Regions from separate parts of the Mycobacterium sp. NGS68 genome, predicted to be linked through region 2. Evidence: riboswitches for the same ligand, from Rfam matches in the RefSeq annotation. Region 2 holds a riboswitch; the other holds the start of a gene.
What was found. Region 2 has a riboswitch for cobalamin ahead of metE (5-methyltetrahydropteroyltriglutamate--homocysteine S-methyltransferase). Riboswitches for the same ligand answer to the same signal wherever they lie in the genome.

Region 1 (8,604 bases), on a different contig from region 2:
AGTTCGACCTGGCCGGCGGGCCGCCGCGGGTGCTGCTGGAGAACGTGCCGTCGCCCAACGCGATGGAGGTCGGGCCGGACGGCTTGTTGTACTTCCCGGTCATGGGGGCCAACGAGATCTGGCGCATCGACCCCGAAGGCGGTGAGCCGCAGCTCGTTGCCGGCGATCTCGGTGTTCCCGACGCGGTGAAGTTCGATTCCGCCGGCCGCATCGTCTCCACCCAGGTGCACAGCGGGCAGGTGCTGCGCATCGATCCGCGCAGCGGCGAGCGGACCGTGCTGGCCAGCCTCAATCCCGGCCTGGACAACCTGGCCTTCGTGGGGGATCGGCTGTTCGTCTCGAATTTCACCGGCGAGATCACCGAGATCCTCGGCGGCGGCGATACCCGCACCGTGCTGCCCGGCGGGTTGAACTGGCCGCTTGACCTCGCCGTCGGCGGCGACGGCGAGCTCTACATCGCCGACGGCACGTACCTTTACGCGCTGGGGCACGACGGCCGTCGACGGACCGCCGGAATGCTGTTCAGTCCGGGCTATCCGGGGTTTCTGCGGGGGATCGCGCCGACCACGGCCGGAGAGTTCGTCGTGACCACGTCCAACGGGCAGGTGGCGCGCTACTGGCCGGACCGCAACGAAAGCGAGGTGCTGGCGGAGGGTTTCGATCAGTTGTACGGCATCGCAGTTTCGGGGGCCGGCTCCGGCGAAACGATCGTGGTGGCCGAACTCGGCGCGGGGCGGGTGCTGTCCGTTCGCGCTGGTGGGGTCGAAGTGCTGGCATCGGGACTGAACGAGCCCGTCGGCGTGGCGGTGGCCCCCGACGGGGCCTGCCTGGTCTGCGAATCGGGCGCCGGCCGCGTGGTGAAGCTCGACGGGACGGGCCCGGTGCTGGACGGTTTGCAACGGCCACAGGGCATCCTGGTGCACGGCGGCCAGGTGTACGTCGTCGACGCCGGCGCCAAGGAACTCGTCGCGTTCGACCCGGACACCGGTGCCCGGCGCACCATCGCGTCGGGCCTGCCGGTCGGCGCACCTCCCGGCGTGGTCCCCAAGCCGCTGCTCGGCATGCCGCCGTTCTCCGGCCCGCAGGGGCCGTTCGCCGGCATCGCGGCCGGATCGGACGGCACGCTATACGTCTCCGCGGACGCCGACGGCAGCGTGCTGGCCCTGCGCCGGCAACCCTGAACGGCCACAGGCGATGCCGGAACCCAAAGTCTCTGATCACCGCTACCTGCAGGTGGCGCGCACGCTGCGTAAGGAGATAGTCGACGGCGTCTATCCGGTGGGATCCCAATTGCCGACCGAACACGAGCTGTGTGAGCGGTTTGCGGTGAGCCGCTACACCGTTCGGGAGGCGCTGCGCCGGTTGCGGGAGGACAACCTGGTGTCGTCGCGGCCGCGCACGGGCACCCTCGTCGTTCCCCGGCCGTCGTCGGATTCCTATGCGCAGCACGTCATGTCGATCAACGACCTGGTGGCGTTCGCGACGGGTGCACGGTTCGCGATCGAATCGATCGCGATGGTGACCATCGACGACGAGGCGGCGGACCGCACCGGCCTCACCAGCGGCGAGCAGTGGCTGACCGTGCGCGGCTTCCGTCGGGCCGACGAGTCCGCCGGACCGGCGCTGTGCCGCACCGAGTACTTCATCAACCGCGCGTTCGCCGCGGTCGGCCGGTTACTGCACAAGCATGAGGGCGCGGTCTTCCCGCTGATCGAGGACCTCTACGGCCTGAGTATCGTCGAGGTCCATCAGGAAATCGCCGCGGTGCTCATCTCGGCGGCGCTGGCCGAGGGCCTCGACGTCGAGGCCGGGACGCCGGCGCTGCACGTGCGCCGCACCTATACGACGTCGGACGGGCAGGTCGCCCAGGTCACCATCAACACCCATCCCGCGTCCCGCTTCCGGCACTCGATGACGATGCGCCGGATCAAGGCCTGACATGTCGTCACCGCGAAAACTGGTCGAAGGCAGGTGGATTCGCTTCGACGAGGAACGCGCCGCCGACGCCTACGCGCGCGGGTGGTGGGTACGTGGGACGCTGGCGGACGCGCTGGGCGGGGCCGCGCGCGACACCCCGCGGCGGGTCGCGCTGGTCGACGGCGACCGGCGGCTGGACTGCGCGGAGCTGTATCGGCAGGCGACGACGCTGGCGCATGCGCTGCATGCGCGCATCCCCCCGGGCAGCGTGGTGTCGTTCGTGCTGCCCAACTGGCATGAGGCCGCGGTCATCTACCTCGCCGCGACGCTGGCCGGCATGATCGCCAACCCGATCCTGCCGTCCATGCGCGACCGGGAGCTGCGCTTCATCCTCGAAGACGCCGACAGCCGGATGGTCTTCATCCCAGCGCGTTTCGGCCGCCATGACTATCCCGCGATGCTTTCCCGGGTGTGCGCGCAGATCGAGTCGGCGCCCGACGTCGTCGCAGTGCGCGGGGACCCTCTTAGCCCCGGGGGGTTTGAGTCCCTGCTGGCGCCCCGGCCCGTGACCCGGGGCCTGCCCACGCTGAACCCCGACGCCGTCCGTATGGTGCTCTACACCTCCGGGACGACCGGCCGGCCGAAAGGTGTATTGCACACGCACAACTCGATCCACGCGCTGATCTGCCAGCTGCGTGAGCACTGGCTGATCGAACCGGGTGACACGTTCCTGGTGGCGTCTCCGATCGCGCACATCGGCGGTTCCATCTACGCGTTCGAGTGCCCGCTACTGCTGGGCACGACGGCGGTGGTGATGGAGCGCTGGGACGCCGACGAGGCGGTGCGCCTGATGACGGCGCAACGATGCACCCACATGGCCGGCGCGACGCCGTTCCTGGAACAGCTGCTGGCCGCCGCGCAGCGCGCCGGCACCCGGCTGCCGGACCTGAAGGTGTTCATCTGCGGCGGCGCCTCCGTATCGCCGTCGCTGATACGCAGAGCGGCAGCGTATTTCGATTCGGCGCTCGTCACCCGCGTCTACGGCTCGACGGAGGTTCCGGTCACCACCATCGGGGCGCCGAGGCACCGCGAGCGCGCCGCTGACACCGACGGCCGCGTCGGGTTCGCCGACGTCAAGCTGGTCGACGGCGAGCTCCGCGCGCGGGGCCCGCAGATGCTGGCCGGGTATCAGCATCCCGAGGACGACGCCGAATCATTCGATGCCGACGGCTACTTCCGCACCGGCGACCTCGCGCGCTGGGTCGACGGCGAGTACCTCGTCGTCACCGGACGCGCCAAGGACATCATCATCCGCAACGGAGAGAACATCTCGCCCAAGGAGGTCGAGGACATCCTGGCCGGGCACCCCGGCATCGCCGAGATCGCCGTCGTCGGCGTGCCCGACGCGCGCACCGGCGAACGCGCCTGCGCCGTCGTCGTCCCGGCGTCCGCTCCGGCGCCCGACGTGGCGAGCCTGCGCGCCTTCCTCGAAGACGCGGGAGTGGCGCTGTTCAAAGTGCCCGAGCAGGTGGTCATCTGGGACGTGCTGCCGAAGAACGATGCGGGCAAGATCCTCAAGCACCGGATCAAGGCGGCCCTCATGGAGGCGGAGTGAGATGCAGGTAGCGATAGTGACCGGGGCTAGCGGCGGGATCGGATCCGGTTGCGCGACAAAGCTCGCCGAAATGGGCATGGCGGTGCTGGCGACGGGCCGCAATGAGGACGCGCTCGCGGAGCTGACGCGGGGTCTCGGCGACCGAGTGGTGACGCTCGCCGTCGACCTCACCGACGACGACGCGCCCGCGCGGATCACACGACACGTCGTGCAGAGGTGGGGGCGCATCGACTTTCTGGTCAACGCCGCCGGGGTGGGCAGCCCCAAGCCCGTTCACGAGACCGACGACGAATCCCTGGACCACTTCCTCGGTTTGATGCTGCGCGCGCCGTTCCGCCTGATTCGCGAAGTGCTGCCGCACCTGCGCCCCGGCTCGGCGATCATCAACGTCACCTCGACCTTCGCCGTGGTCGGCGGGCTGCGCGGCGGCGCCTACTCCGCGGCCAAGGGCGGGTTGACCGCGCTGACCACGCACATCGCCTGTCAGTACGGCGCACAGGGAATCCGTTGCAACGCTGTGGCTCCCGGCGTCATCCAGACACCGATGACCGAACACCGGTTGGCCGACCCGCGGTTTCGGCGGATCAACACCGAGATGACGCCGCATCAGCGGCTGGGCACCGTCGACGACGTCGCGAGCACGGTGGCGTTCCTCTGCTCCGCGGGCGGGGCCTTCATCAACGGGCAGACGATCGTCGTCGACGGCGGCTGGAGCTCCACGAAGTACTTGTCCGACTTCGCCCTGACGTCGGAGTGGCGACCCAGCGAGGCCTAGTCACGATGCTTCGAAGTGGCTTCGGATGCCGGCCAGCATTGCGATGTGGGCTTTGACGCCCTCGCGGACGGTGAAACGCGCCAACGGCCGCGGTGCGGCGAAGTGAATGCGCTCGGTGACGCGGGTGCCGCCGTCAACCGGGTCGAAACTCACCGTGCCGCGCAGCCGGACGCCGGGCGACTGGTCGGCCTCGGTCAGCACGTCGCCTACCGACGGCACTCGCAGCCGCGCCCGGTAGGCGGTCTTGATGGTCAACGGCCCCAACGGAATCCGATCCACCACCCGATAGGCCTGGGCGTAGCCGCCGTCCGGAAGGTCGGTGCGGGACAGCACCTCCACCGACACGATGAGCGGGTGCACGATCTTGATGTTGTCGAGGTCGACGTAAAAGTCGCGCACCAACTCCGGCGGCGCGGGCACCAGTTCCGACAACGTCCGCTCCGCCTCGGCGATCCACCAGCTCATGCCGGCACCTAGACGTGGGCCAGCAGCACGCCGGTGCGCCACCAGATGAGCCCGGCGAACACGGCCAACAGGACGACCGTCACGCCGATCTGGACCGCGTTGCGGCTGGCCCGGGGCGCATAAACGTAGGCCGCGGCCACCAGGGCGCCGGTGATCAGCCCGCCGACGTGCCCCTGCCAGCTGATCTGTTGAGAACCCATCAGCGGCGCGACGAAGGTGAAAGCCAAGTTGATGAGGATGACTGCGACGATCCCGCGGATGTCGAGGTCCAGTCGTCGCGCCACCACGAAGATCGCGCCGAACAGGCCGTACACCGCGCCGGAAGCACCCGCGGTCGCCGAGTTGAGCGGTGCGAGCAGGTAGACCAGCACCGCGCCGCCCAGCGCGCTCAACCCGTACAGCGCGCCGTAACGCAGCCGGCCCAGCCACTGCTCCAGCGGCGCGCCCACCACGTACAGCGCCCACATGTTGAACAGCAGGTGTGCCGCGCCGTAGTGCAGGAACGCCGAGGTCACCAGGCGATAGAACTGCCCGTACACGGCGACCGCCGGCGGCCACAGGGCCAGTTTGCGCTCCAGATCCCCCACCGAGATCTGCAGGACGAAGACCGCAACGTTGACCGCGATCAACGCATACGTGACCACCGGGGCGCCCGATCGTTCGCGGCCACCGAACCGCGTCCGCGGCTGGCGAACGGTCCGGGCGCCCTCCTGGACGCAGTCCACACACTGGTGCCCGACGGCGGCGCTGCGCATGCAGTCCGAGCAGATCGGCCGCTCGCAGCGGGTGCAGCTCACGTACGTCGCTCGGCCGGGGTGTCGATAACACGTCGGCGCCGCGGCGGGCGATTGCGGGACGTCGGGGAAGCTCATCGCACCATTCTGGCGTGTGCCGGTCTATTCCCTCGTCCGGCGTGTTGACCTACTGTGTCTTGGGTGGAGGTAGACGGAACACCGGAGTTGGTGGCAGTCGAAAAATTGCACTCAGGTGACCCGATCACAGATGGTGGGCAACGCTACATAGTTCTCGAATCGAAGTGCGTCGGCGACAGCTGCGTAGTCCTCGAACTCGAGTCCAGGGTGGACCACCATCTGCAGGTCATCGAGAAGTCCTTTCCCACCGGGTACCACGTTGGACGGGCACACCACCGGTACCTTTAGGCGCAATTTCTCGGCTGAATATCGCGACACGTAGCCGTTCGACGGCTACCGCGTCGTGATGTCGGCCGACGGTCCGGTGGGCACCGCCGGGATGGCAACTCCCGCCGAATTCCGTTTCCAGATTCGGGCAACCGCACCGCCGCGCCGCGGCCGGGATGAGACAATGTCGCCCGTAAGGCAATGACGACGTAGGAAGCCGGTGCGAAACCGGCGCGGTCCCGCCACTGTAATCGGGGAGCGAACCTCACATGCCACGGCCATCTTCGGCTGGAAGGCGAGGCGAGCGGCGATCCGAGAGCCAGGAGACTCGCGTCATTGCGTCCTGCTAACCCGGGGCGGAGCACCCCGGAGAGAGCTGACCCCCTCATGACTCTCCTGAGTGAGCGGCAATGACCGCCCCCATCTGGATGGCGGCACCGCCAGAGGTGCATTCGACTTTGCTGAGTTCGGGGCCGGGACCGGGCCCGTTGCTGGCCTCGGCCGAATCGTGGACGTCGCTGAGCACGGTGTACGCCGAGACGGCCCAGGAGCTGGCCGCGCTGGTGGCGGCGGCACAGGCCGGCGCGTGGGAAGGGCCGACCGCGGCGGCCTACGCGGCCGCCCATGTCCCGTACCTGGCGTGGCTGACGCAGGCCGCCGTCGACAGCGCGGCGACCGCCGCGCGTCAGGAATCCGCGGCCACCGCCTACACCACCGCCCTGGCCGCGATGCCGACCCTGGCCGAACTGGCCGCCAACCACGCCACCCACGCGGTGCTGCTGGCGACCAACTTCTTCGGCATCAACACCATCCCGATCGCGCTCAACGAAGCCGACTATGTGCGGATGTGGATCCAGGCCGCCACGGTGATGACCACGTATCAGGGGGTCTCGACGGCCGCGGTGGCCGCCGCACCGCAGAGCGCCGCGGCCCCGCCGATCGTCACCTCGTTGGAAGACCTCTTCTACCAGCTGTTCCCGCTGCCGGACGACCAGCAGACCACGTGGAGTCAGTGGTTGGAACAGATCGGCTTCACCAAGTTCTACAACGACGTCCTCGACCCGCTGGCCAACGCGCTGTACAACAACCCCTTCATCTCGTCGCTGTTCTCCGGGTTCGATCCGTACCTGCCCATCCTCGGCAATCCCCTGATCTACCTCAGCCCGTACAACATCGCGTTCGCCCTCGGCTACCCGATGGACATCGGCTCGTATGTCGCCTATCTGTCGCAGATGTTCGCGTTCGTCGCGGCGGACCTCACCGCGGCGTTCGCGTCGGGCAATCCGGCGACCATCGGTTTGACCATCATCTTCGCCTCCGTCGAGGTGATCGGCACGGTGATCACGGACACGATCGCGCTGCTGAAGACCCTGCTGGAGCAGACCGCCGTGCTGCTCTTCGTCTTCGTGCCGCTGATCACGGCCCCGTTGGTGACGCTGGCCACCGGTGCCGCGCTGGCCCCCGTCGGGCTGACCGGGCTGGCCGCGCTGGCCGCCGTGCCGGCGACGCCGCCCATCCCGCCGCCCGGCATGCCGCCGCTGGCGGCGCTCGCCCCGAACATCCCGACGTCCTCGTCCCCGGCGCCCGTTCCGGCGGAGGCGCTCGCGCAGGCCACGCCGTCGGCGCCGGCACCGCCGCCGACCGCCGCTCCGCCGACGTTCAGCGGTTCCGGCGTCAATGCGACCCTGGGCGCCGGCATGGAGAACTTCGGCTACCTGGTCGGCGACGTGGGCGCGGCGGCTCGGCGGGCCGCGGCCGCCGCCGCGCGCAAGAAGGCGCCGGAACCCGACGAGGCCGAGGTTCCGGCCGTCGCCGCGGCGCCCAAGGAGCAGGAGCCAAGGCAGCGGCGGCGTCGGGCGAAGGCGCAGATGCTCGGGCGCGGCTACGAGTACATGGATCTGGAGGACGACGGCAGCTGGGCGGCCTCGGTCGCCGGCGCCGGGACCCAGGGCTTCACCGGAACCGCCGCCAAGGGCGGCGGTCAGGCGGCCGGGCTGATCACCCTGGCCGACGACACGCTGGGCGGCGGTCCCCGGATGCCGATGATGCCGGGCACCTGGGGTGCAGACTCGGCTGAGGCGGACGACGACGGCTGACGAAGGGACGGCGATGAGGCACCGGATCTGGCTGGCCTTCACCGTATTCGCCGTGGTCCTGACGGGCTGCGGCGGCGGCCACGGCTCATCGGCGACGCCGAGGCCCGCCGCGCTCCCCGACGCCCCGCCGCCGGATGCCGGCTGTCAGGGCGATGTCACCGCCCACCAGGACATCACCCATCCGAAGCTGGGCACGGTCCGGCTGTTCCTGCTGCTCAACCCGTCGAACCAGGTGGACTCCCGTGGGTGTGTCGTCGCGGTCGCGGGCACCGGCAAGGCGATCACCGCCATTCCGCTTGATGTCTCGGGCAATTCGCTCGCGTTCGCCAGCCCGGTGACCGACGCCACGGGGAACTCCTTCGTCACCTACAACCCGGGCCGGTACAACGGGGTGCTCGTCCTGGTGCCGACGCCTACCGGCTTCCAGGACCCAGGATGGTCTAAGCCGGACATCCACTACCAGGGCAAGCGCGCCTATTACGACGCCAAGCTGCAGGGTCCCGGCCCCGACGGCCGGTACACGATTCTGCAGTCTCGCAACGACTGCGTGCCGAGCTGCGCCGGAGGGACGGTGACGAGCAAGGTGCTGCACTGGGA
Region 2 (8,604 bases):
TCTGCGGCCGGGATTCCTGTCGCGGCTGTTCGCGCACGTCAGCACGTTCATCGAGATGTGCGTGCCGGTGGTGTTGTTCTTCTCCCACGGCGGGTTGCCGACCACGATCGCCGCGATCGTGATGGTCTGCTTCCACCTCGGCATCCTGACGGCCATCCCCATGGGCGTCCCGCTGGAGTGGAACGTGTTCATGATCTTCGGCGTGCTGTCGCTGTTCGTCGGCCATGCGCGTACTGGCCTGACGGACGTGAAACACCCTGTGCCGGTGGCGATTCTGCTTGCCATCGTCGTGGGCACCGTCATCCTGGGTAACCTGTTCCCGCGCAAGATCTCGTTTCTGCCCGGCATGCGTTACTACGCCGGCAACTGGGACACCACGCTGTGGTGCATCAAGCCATCTGCCAGCGAGAAGATCGGGCGCGGCATCGTCGCGATCGCGGCCATGCCGCAGGCGCAGCTGGAGCGCTATTACGGCAAGGACCGCGCGCAGATCCCGATGTACCTCGGCTACGCATTCCGCGCCATGAACACGCACGGCCGCGCCCTGTTCACGCTGGCGCACCGCGCCATGGCTGGCCAGAACGAGGACGACTACGTCATCACCGACGGCGAGCGGATCTGCAGCACGGCCATCGGGTGGAACTTCGGCGACGGTCACATGCACAACGAGCAGCTGATCACCGCCATGCAGCAACGCTGCAGGTTCGCCCCGGGCGAGGTGCGCGTCGTCCTGCTCGACGCCCAGCCGATCCACAAGCAGACGCAGGCCTACCGCCTGGTGGATGCCGCGACCGGCGAGTTCGAGCGCGGGACGGTCCGCGTCGCCGACATGGTGACGCGGCAGCCCTGGGACGACGACGTGCCGGTCCAGGTGGCCTCCGAGTAACGGCTCGGCCTACTCGGCGCGCACCTCCTGCGCGGCGGCGACCATGTTCTGCAGCGACGCGGTCACCTCGTCGGTGTTGCGGGTCTTCAGGCCGCAGTCGGGGTTGACCCAGAGCCGTTCGGCGGGAACGGCTTTCAGCGCGGCACGCAGCGACGCGGCCATCTCCTCGGCGCTCGGCACCCGCGGGGAGTGGATGTCGTAGACGCCCGGGCCCACGCTGTTGGAGAAGCCGACCGCGTTCAGGTCGTCGAGCACCTCCATGTGCGAACGTGCGGCCTCGATGGACGTCACGTCGGCGTCGAGGTCCGCGATCGCCCCGATCACCTCGCCGAACTCCGAGTAGCACAGGTGCGTGTGGATCTGCGTCGAGTCGGCGACGCCGGAGGTGGCCAGGCGGAAAGCCCCGACGGCCCAGCGCAGGTACTCGTCCTGGTCGGCGCGACGCAGCGGCAGCAGCTCGCGCAGCGCGGGCTCGTCGACCTGGATGACGGCGATGCCGGCGGCCTGCAGGTCCACGGTCTCGTCGCGGATGGCCAGCGCCACCTGGTTGGCGGTGTCGGCCAGCGGCTGGTCGTCCCGGACGAACGACCAGGCCAGGATCGTGACCGGCCCGGTCAGCATGCCCTTCACGGGCTTGTCGGTCAGCGACTGCGCGTAGGTGATCCATTCGACGGTCATCGGGTGTGTGCGAACCACGTCGCCGAACAGGATCGGCGGGCGCACGCAGCGGCTGCCGTAGGACTGCACCCAGCCGTTCTGGGTGGCGAAGAAGCCGTCCAGCTGCTCGGCGAAGTACTGCACCATGTCGTTGCGTTCCGGCTCGCCGTGCACCAGCACGTCCAGGCCGAGGTCCTCCTGCAGCTTGATGACGTCGGCGATCTCCCGCTTCATCCGGCGGTCGTATTCGGCCTCGTCGATCTCGCCGGACCGCAGTGCCGCGCGGGCCTTCCGGATCGCCGAGGTCTGCGGGTAGGAGCCGATCGTCGTGGTCGGCAACGGCGGCAGGTGCAGGCGCGCGTCCTGGCTGGCCCGCCGCTGCGCGGCGTCGCCCCGGTGCGCGCCGGAGGCCACGATCGAGTCGATGCGGGCCCGGACCTGCTCGTTGTGCAGGCGCGGGTCCTTCTTGCGGGACGCGACGGCCGAGTTGGATGCCTCGATCTCGTCGGTGACGGCGTCGCGACCCTCGTGCAGGGCGCGGGCGAGGACGACGACCTCGCGCACCTTTTCCGCACCGAACGCCAGCCAGCTGCGCAGCGCGTCGTCCAGATCGGTTTCCGGGTCCAGCGAGTACGGCACGTGCAGCGTCGAGCACGACGTCGATACGGCGACGGACCCCGCCGAACCCTGCAGGGCGGCCAGCCTGTCCAGCGCCGCCTGCAGGTCGGTGCGCCAGATGTTGCGACCGTCGACGACGCCGGCGACGACGGTCTTGTCCGCCAGCTCCGGCGCCGCGGCAATCGCCGTGTCGGCGCCGGAGACCAGGTCGACGCCGATTGCCTCGACGGGCGTGCGGGCCAGCCCGGCCAGCGACGCGCCCGGGTCGCCGAAGTAGGTGGCGACGTAGATGGCGGGCCGGTTGCTCACCGAGCCCAGCGCGTTGTAGACCGCCTCGGCCAGCGCGGGCGCGTCGGGGGAGATATCGGTGACCAGCGCCGGCTCGTCGAGCTGCACCCACTGCGCGCCGTTATCGGCGATCAGCGACAGCAGCTCGGCGTAGATCGGGACCAGTTCCTGCAGTCGCTCGATCGGTGCGCCGCCGCCGTTCACGCCCTTGGACAGCAACAGGAAGGTGATCGGCCCGATGATTACCGGACGCGCTGGAATGCCCTGACCGAGTGCCTCTTTCAGCTCGGAGAGCACCTTGTCGGGGTTCAGTGCGAACTTGGTCGCGGGCTCGATCTCGGGAACGATGTAGTGGTAGTTGGTGTCGAACCACTTCGTCATCTCCAGCGGAGCGACGTCCCTATTGCCGCGCGCGGCCGCGAAGTAGCGGTCCAGCTCGTCGGGGATCTCGGCCACCCGGCCCGGCAGCGCGCCGAGCAGCACCGCCGTGTCGAGCATCTGGTCGTAGTAGGAGAAGGTGTTCACCGGCACCGAGTCCAGGCCGGCCTCGGCCAGGTGAGACCAGGTGTCGCGGCGCAGCGTCGCGGCGACGGATTCCAGGTCGGAGCGGCTGGTGCGGCCGGCCCAGTAGCCTTCGGTCGCGCGCTTCAGTTCGCGTTTGGGGCCGATGCGCGGCGAGCCGGTAATGGTGGCGGTGAATGGTTGCTGTGTCACTAGCGCGTCCTTCGAATCGACGGTGTGGTCACCGCCCGCGGACGCGCAGCCAAACGGTCGACGGCGCGCACCCGCGGGGTGCTATCCGCAACCGAAGGCCAAACGCCCATTCCACGAGGCGATGTGCCGCCGGACGCGGCGCGCCCGGCACAGCCGGCAGGTCTTCGGACTCACAGGCGCGCACCCGGAGGTGCTCCTACTGGCCGTCGCTTCCCGGTCCCTCTGGACCAGTGCTATTTGACGGCGGTCGTTCCTGCTTACCGCTGCGGGACAGTCCCGGACTTTCACCGGGTTCCCTCTCGCGAGGCACTGTTAACGTGCTTCGCTCGATGCCGGCGCCCAGCAGGGCGTCAGCAAACCAACTGCGCCGTTAACACTACCGTGCGGGTCGGTCGTGGCTAAACTCCCGCTGACGTAACCGCGACGGATCGGAGTGCGGATGACGGCGCGCGGCTTCGAGCAATCGTTTGTCACGTCGGCGGATGGCACGGCGATCGCCATCGACAGCATCGGCTCCGGACCCGGGCTGGTCGTCCTGACAGGGGGACTGGTTCCGCCGGTACGCTACCGGCGCTTCGCGCGACGATTGGCAACCTCCTACACCGTCCACCTCGTGCATCGGCGGGGCCGGGGCGACAGCGGTCCCCAGGGCTCGGCCTACAGCATGGATCGTGAGTGTGACGACACCTTCGCCGCGCTGGAGGCGACGCATTCGCGGCTGTTATTCGGGCACAGTTACGGCGGTCTTATCGCGCTACAAACGGCCATTCGAGCCACCGCCGAACAGTTGAGTTGGGTTGTGACGTACGACGCGGGGGTCGGAGTAGACGGCTCCTTGCCGCCATTTTTCTCGCGAGTAACGCGCCTGGCGGAGGAAGGACAGCATGTCCGCGCTCTGGCCGAACTCATGCGCGAACTGGGCGGGTGGGCTCGTCTCCCGCTACCGGTGGCGGTTGCCCTGACGCGGACCCTGCTCAACACGGTATGGCGTCAGGAGCGAGATCTGATACCGACAACCATTTTCGAAGGGCGGGAGATGTTGGGATTGGACGGACCCGCTTCGACCTACGGCGCCGTATCGATGCGCATGGATGTCCTTGCCGGGCAGCGGAGTCCGGCCGCCTTCGGCAGCGCAGCGCGCGCTATCGCCGACGCAACGCCAGGCGCACACGCACTCGTGCTACCCGGGCTCGACCACAACGCACCACTTTTGCGTCCGCAGCGGCTGGCACAGCAGGTACGCGACCTGGATCCCGGCTCGTCAGCCCGCTAGCGCCTCGGCGATGGGGACGTCGCCGTTGTTGAACTCGATGGTCCGGCGGATCGTCGAGTCATCGGCCAGCGCGGCGGCGACGACGAGCGCGACGTCGGCGCGCGACACCGAACCGCCGCGGCCCTGTGCGTCGCCGACAGTGATCCGTCCCGTCGAGGGATCGAGGGTCAGGTGGCCCGGCCCCAGCACGGTCCAATCCAGGGCGCTGGCGCGCAGGTGCTCGTCAGCCGCGGCCTTGGCCTCGGCGTAGTGGAAGAACGAGTTCTCCGGTGGAACGCCATGGTCGGGTCCCGCGCCGAAGTAGGAGACCATCACGAACCGCCTGACGCCCGCCTGACCGGCGGCGTCGACGATCCGGATCGCGGCGTCGCGGTCGACGGCGTAGGTGCGCGCGGGATTGCCGCCGCCCGCGCCCGCGGAGAACACCACGGCGTCGTGGCCGGCCACCAGCTCGGCCAGCGCGTCGGTGTCGAGCTGTTCGATGTCGGCCGTGATCGGCGTCGCGCCCGTGGCTTCCACGTCGTCGGCGTGGTCCGGGTTGCGGAACACCGAGCTGACGTCGTCGCCGCGGTCGGTGAGGATGCGGGCCAATTGCAGGGCGACCTTGCCGTGGCCGCCGAACACGATGATGCGCGCCATACGTTCGACGCTAGCGCGCTTAGAGCTTCACGCGCCCCATGATCAGGTCAATGATGGGCTTGCCCGGCGGGTAGGCGCCGGTCAACGAAGCCATCGTGTGGCCGTAGTCCACCAGCAGCGTGATCCCGCTGATACCGAATGCGGCGGCGCTGTTGAGGAACGCCATGACGTCGCCCATCTGCTCCGGCGTGTGCACCTTGGAGCCGGTCTCGTCGCGGTAGTCCTGCGCGAAGGTCAGCCACAGATCGGCGTTGGCCTGCGCCAGCGGGGTGTCGGTAGGGCCCGGGCAGATGGCGTTGATCCGGATGCCCTTCTTCAGCAACGGGTAGCCCTGCGTCGCCACGTAGGCGTTGACGACCTTCTTGCTGAAGCCGTAGTGGATGACGCCTTCGGACTCGTGGGCCTTGACCCAGTCCTGGGCCGCCGCGAAGTCCGGAATGGCCAGGAACTCCGTCAGGAGCTCCAGGTCGTTCTCCCAACCCATGCCGGCGACCGAGGAGATGAAGCAGATCGCCGAGCCCGACGGCAGTTGGTTCTTCTCGATCAGGCGCTCGATGAGGTAGCGGTGGCCGAGGAAGTTGATCGCCATCAGGTCGGTCGTCCCGTCGGCGATCCCGGCGGCCGAGAACACGGCGTGGACCGGACCGTCGAGTTGCTCGAGCGCGGCGTCGATCGACGCGGGGTCCCGCAGGTCCACCTGGATCGACTTGGCGACGTCGTAGTTCACCGGGGCGTAGTCCAGCACGATGACCTCGGCGCCGAGCTCCCCGGCCGACTTCGCGGCCGCCGCGCCCATGCCCGTCGCGCCGCCGACGACGAGCGCCCGCTTGCCGTCATAACGCAGCCGATCCACAACTGTCATGGAAATCCCCTTCTCGGTGACCGCCAATGCGGTTCTACTGGCCCTACTGTAGGAGTAACAGTTGTTTGGTTCAACACCGGGGTCGCTACTTGCCAGGCACCGCCGCGCCACGTAGGACCGTGTCCCGGGCGTGCAGCAGCGAGGCCCGGATCCCGATGGCACGCAGGATGTTCTCCGGTATCCACTGCATGCCGATGACGCAGCGCGCCAGCATCGCGGTCGACGGCGTCTCGATGCGTATCTCACCCGACCGGATCCCTTCGGAGAGAAGCGATTTCATCTGCCGCAGCCGGGTGGGATACGACCAACCCGGGTTGGTGGTCGGCGGCGACTGCCGCATCCAGGCGAGCTGGATGCGGAACTCGTCGGAAAACTGATCCAGCGCGTTGACGTGCACCCAACTCATCGCGTCGAGCTTCTCGACGGGCGTCGCGTCCGAGCGCAGCACGGCGACCCAACCGGCCTCCACCTTCTGGCCGAACGACCGCATGATCGAGTCGAGCAACTCGTCCTTCGAGCCGATCACGCGGTAGACGGTGCCGGTGCCCAGACCGGCCGCGGAGGCGATGTCCCGGATCGTGGTGACTTCGTAGCCCTTGCGTCCGAACTCCGTGCGCGCGACCGCACGCAGGTGGGCCGCCTTGTCGCTGGGGTCGGCGGCGCTGTCGTCGGCCCACTCGTCGATGACGGCGCTGGCGGCGGCAAAGGCCTTGGAGCGATCCAGCGCCGCGTCGGCGGGTGGGCGGGCGGCCAACCCCTGCAAGATGATTCGACACATGAGCCGCGCCACCTGATCGGCGGCAGCCTTGTCCCGGATGACATGCAGCCCTACCCGCAGCATCGACTGACAGATGCTGTCAGCAAGCACCGGAAGGTCGATGTCGGGCCTGATATAGCCGCTCCACCGGCCGGCCCGCAGCGTCTGCAGCATCGCCTCCTGGATGGCCGTCGGCTGCTGCCGGGTGAGCTTCGTCAGCTCCGGGTCCGCGCTGGGGCCCTCATAGAACGACATCTGCAGGGCCGCCCGATGCTCCACCGCGCAGTCGGCGATGGCCACGCCCAACTCGGTGATTTTCTCGGCGGCGGGACGCGCGTCGGGTTCGTCGAGCCGGGCCTGCGCGTCGCGCCCGATGCGGTCGAGGTCGTCCTGGTAGCGCTGGATCAGCTCGACGAGGATCGCTTCTTTGGATTCGAAGTGGTGATACAGGCTGCCCGGGAGAATGCCTGCCGCGTCGGCGATTTCCTGTAGCGAGGTGCGCAATCCCGACGACGCGATGAGCGACGCGGCGGTCTGCAGGATCTCGGTCCGGCGGGTCCCCGTGTCCGCCGCGCCGCGGGCCTGGTCCGGTGCATCGGCTTTGGCCATCTGCACCTGTCCTCCCGGTGAACCAAATCTTTGGTAAAGGCTATCAGAATTGCGGCGGGAAATGCGCTGCTGACTGCGCTGATGGACCCATCTTAGAGCGGCGGACCGTCCCAATCGTCCAGCGCGACCACCTCGTCGACGGGCCGCCGCCGGGCCGGCGTGAACCGGTGCCCGGCACGCAGCCGCGCCACCGGCAACAGGCAGCCCTGTACGTAGTTCTTCGGGATATCCAGCAGCTGCCCCACTTCGCGTTCGCGGTGCAAGTGCAGGGTCGTGACGCAGGTCCCGTAGCCGCGGGTGTGCAGGGCCAGCTGGAAGTTCCACACCGGCGGGAAGATCGAGCCATAGAGCGTCGCCAGGTGGAACGACTCGTCGCCGTCGATGCGCGGCAGGTACGGCTCGTAGCACGGGATTACCAGCACCGGCACCCGCGCCATGTTGGCCACCAGCCACTCCGTCGATGACATCAGCCGGGTCTCCGGCGTGCCGGCCGGCATCAGGTCGGCGAGCAACTGGCCGCCGACTCGAAGCAGGTAGGACTCGCGGTAGAGCCCGGCGATCCGTTCTCGCTTGCCGGGATCGGTGACGACCAACCACTTCCACGACTGCGCGTTCGAGCCGTTGGCGGCCTGCAGGCCGATGCGCAGGCAGTCGCGGATTTCGGCGAGGTCGACGGGCGCGTCGAGGTCCAGCGTCTTGCGCGCCGAACGGGTGGCGGTGAGTAGGTAGTCGATGTCCATCATCAGGTGCCTACGCCACGTTGGGCGGCCACCGCGAAGACTTCCTCGAAGATCGAGCCCGGCACGGTGAATGGCTCGGTCGCCGACACCTCGGACAGGTGCGCGTCGATGTCTTCGACGGTCGGGGTGTCGTCGGCGTCGGGGGCCAGCCAGCCCTCGCCGAGGCCGACGAAGACCCGGGCGAAGCGGCCGGCGCAGGCCGAGTAGTTCTGATGGCTGAAGTCGCAGGCCCGGCTCGCCAGGTACACCACGATGGGCACCACCAGCTCGGGCTTGATGATGCTCAGAAAGCCGATCTCCTCAAGGGCTTTCGGGTCGCCCACGGTTTCGGTGACCATGCGCGAGAACCCAAACGGCAGCACGGTATTGGACAGGATGCCGTGGTCGGCGCCTTCGATCGCGATCACGTTGGACAATCCGACCAACCCGGCCTTGGCCGCCGCGTAGTGGGACTCCAGCGGCTGCCCGAACATCCCGCCGGAGGAGGAGATGAAGACAAACCGGCCGTAGCGTTGCCTTTTCATCACGCGGTAGGCCGGCTGGCTCAAATAGAATCCGCCG

Region 1: another riboswitch for cobalamin. It lies ahead of AC5Y5V_RS02610 (PPE domain-containing protein); the one in region 2 lies ahead of metE (5-methyltetrahydropteroyltriglutamate--homocysteine S-methyltransferase).

What each region holds. Positions count from the first base shown of each region.
Region 1 covers NZ_JCALCE010000001.1:577,147-585,750, reverse strand. The annotation lists gene AC5Y5V_RS02645 (SMP-30/gluconolactonase/LRE family protein) at 1-1,181, shown strand, start outside; gene AC5Y5V_RS02640 (GntR family transcriptional regulator) at 1,195-1,938, shown strand; gene AC5Y5V_RS02635 (AMP-binding protein) at 1,940-3,532, shown strand; gene AC5Y5V_RS02630 (SDR family NAD(P)-dependent oxidoreductase) at 3,534-4,307, shown strand; gene AC5Y5V_RS02625 (SRPBCC family protein) at 4,308-4,772, opposite strand; gene AC5Y5V_RS02620 (rhomboid family intramembrane serine protease) at 4,781-5,644, opposite strand; gene AC5Y5V_RS02615 (hypothetical protein) at 5,708-5,932, shown strand; cobalamin riboswitch at 6,082-6,261, shown strand; gene AC5Y5V_RS02610 (PPE domain-containing protein) at 6,322-8,007, shown strand; gene AC5Y5V_RS02605 (hypothetical protein) at 8,021-8,604, shown strand, end outside.
Region 2 covers NZ_JCALCE010000029.1:56,866-65,469, reverse strand. The annotation lists gene AC5Y5V_RS24645 (DUF3556 domain-containing protein) at 1-886, shown strand, start outside; gene metE (5-methyltetrahydropteroyltriglutamate--homocysteine S-methyltransferase) at 896-3,163, opposite strand; cobalamin riboswitch at 3,311-3,531, opposite strand; gene AC5Y5V_RS24635 (alpha/beta fold hydrolase) at 3,603-4,436, shown strand; gene AC5Y5V_RS24630 (SDR family oxidoreductase) at 4,425-5,075, opposite strand; gene AC5Y5V_RS24625 (SDR family oxidoreductase) at 5,095-5,937, opposite strand; gene AC5Y5V_RS24620 (TetR/AcrR family transcriptional regulator) at 6,023-7,303, opposite strand; gene AC5Y5V_RS24615 (nitroreductase family protein) at 7,396-8,043, opposite strand; gene AC5Y5V_RS24610 (SDR family NAD(P)-dependent oxidoreductase) at 8,046-8,604, opposite strand, start outside.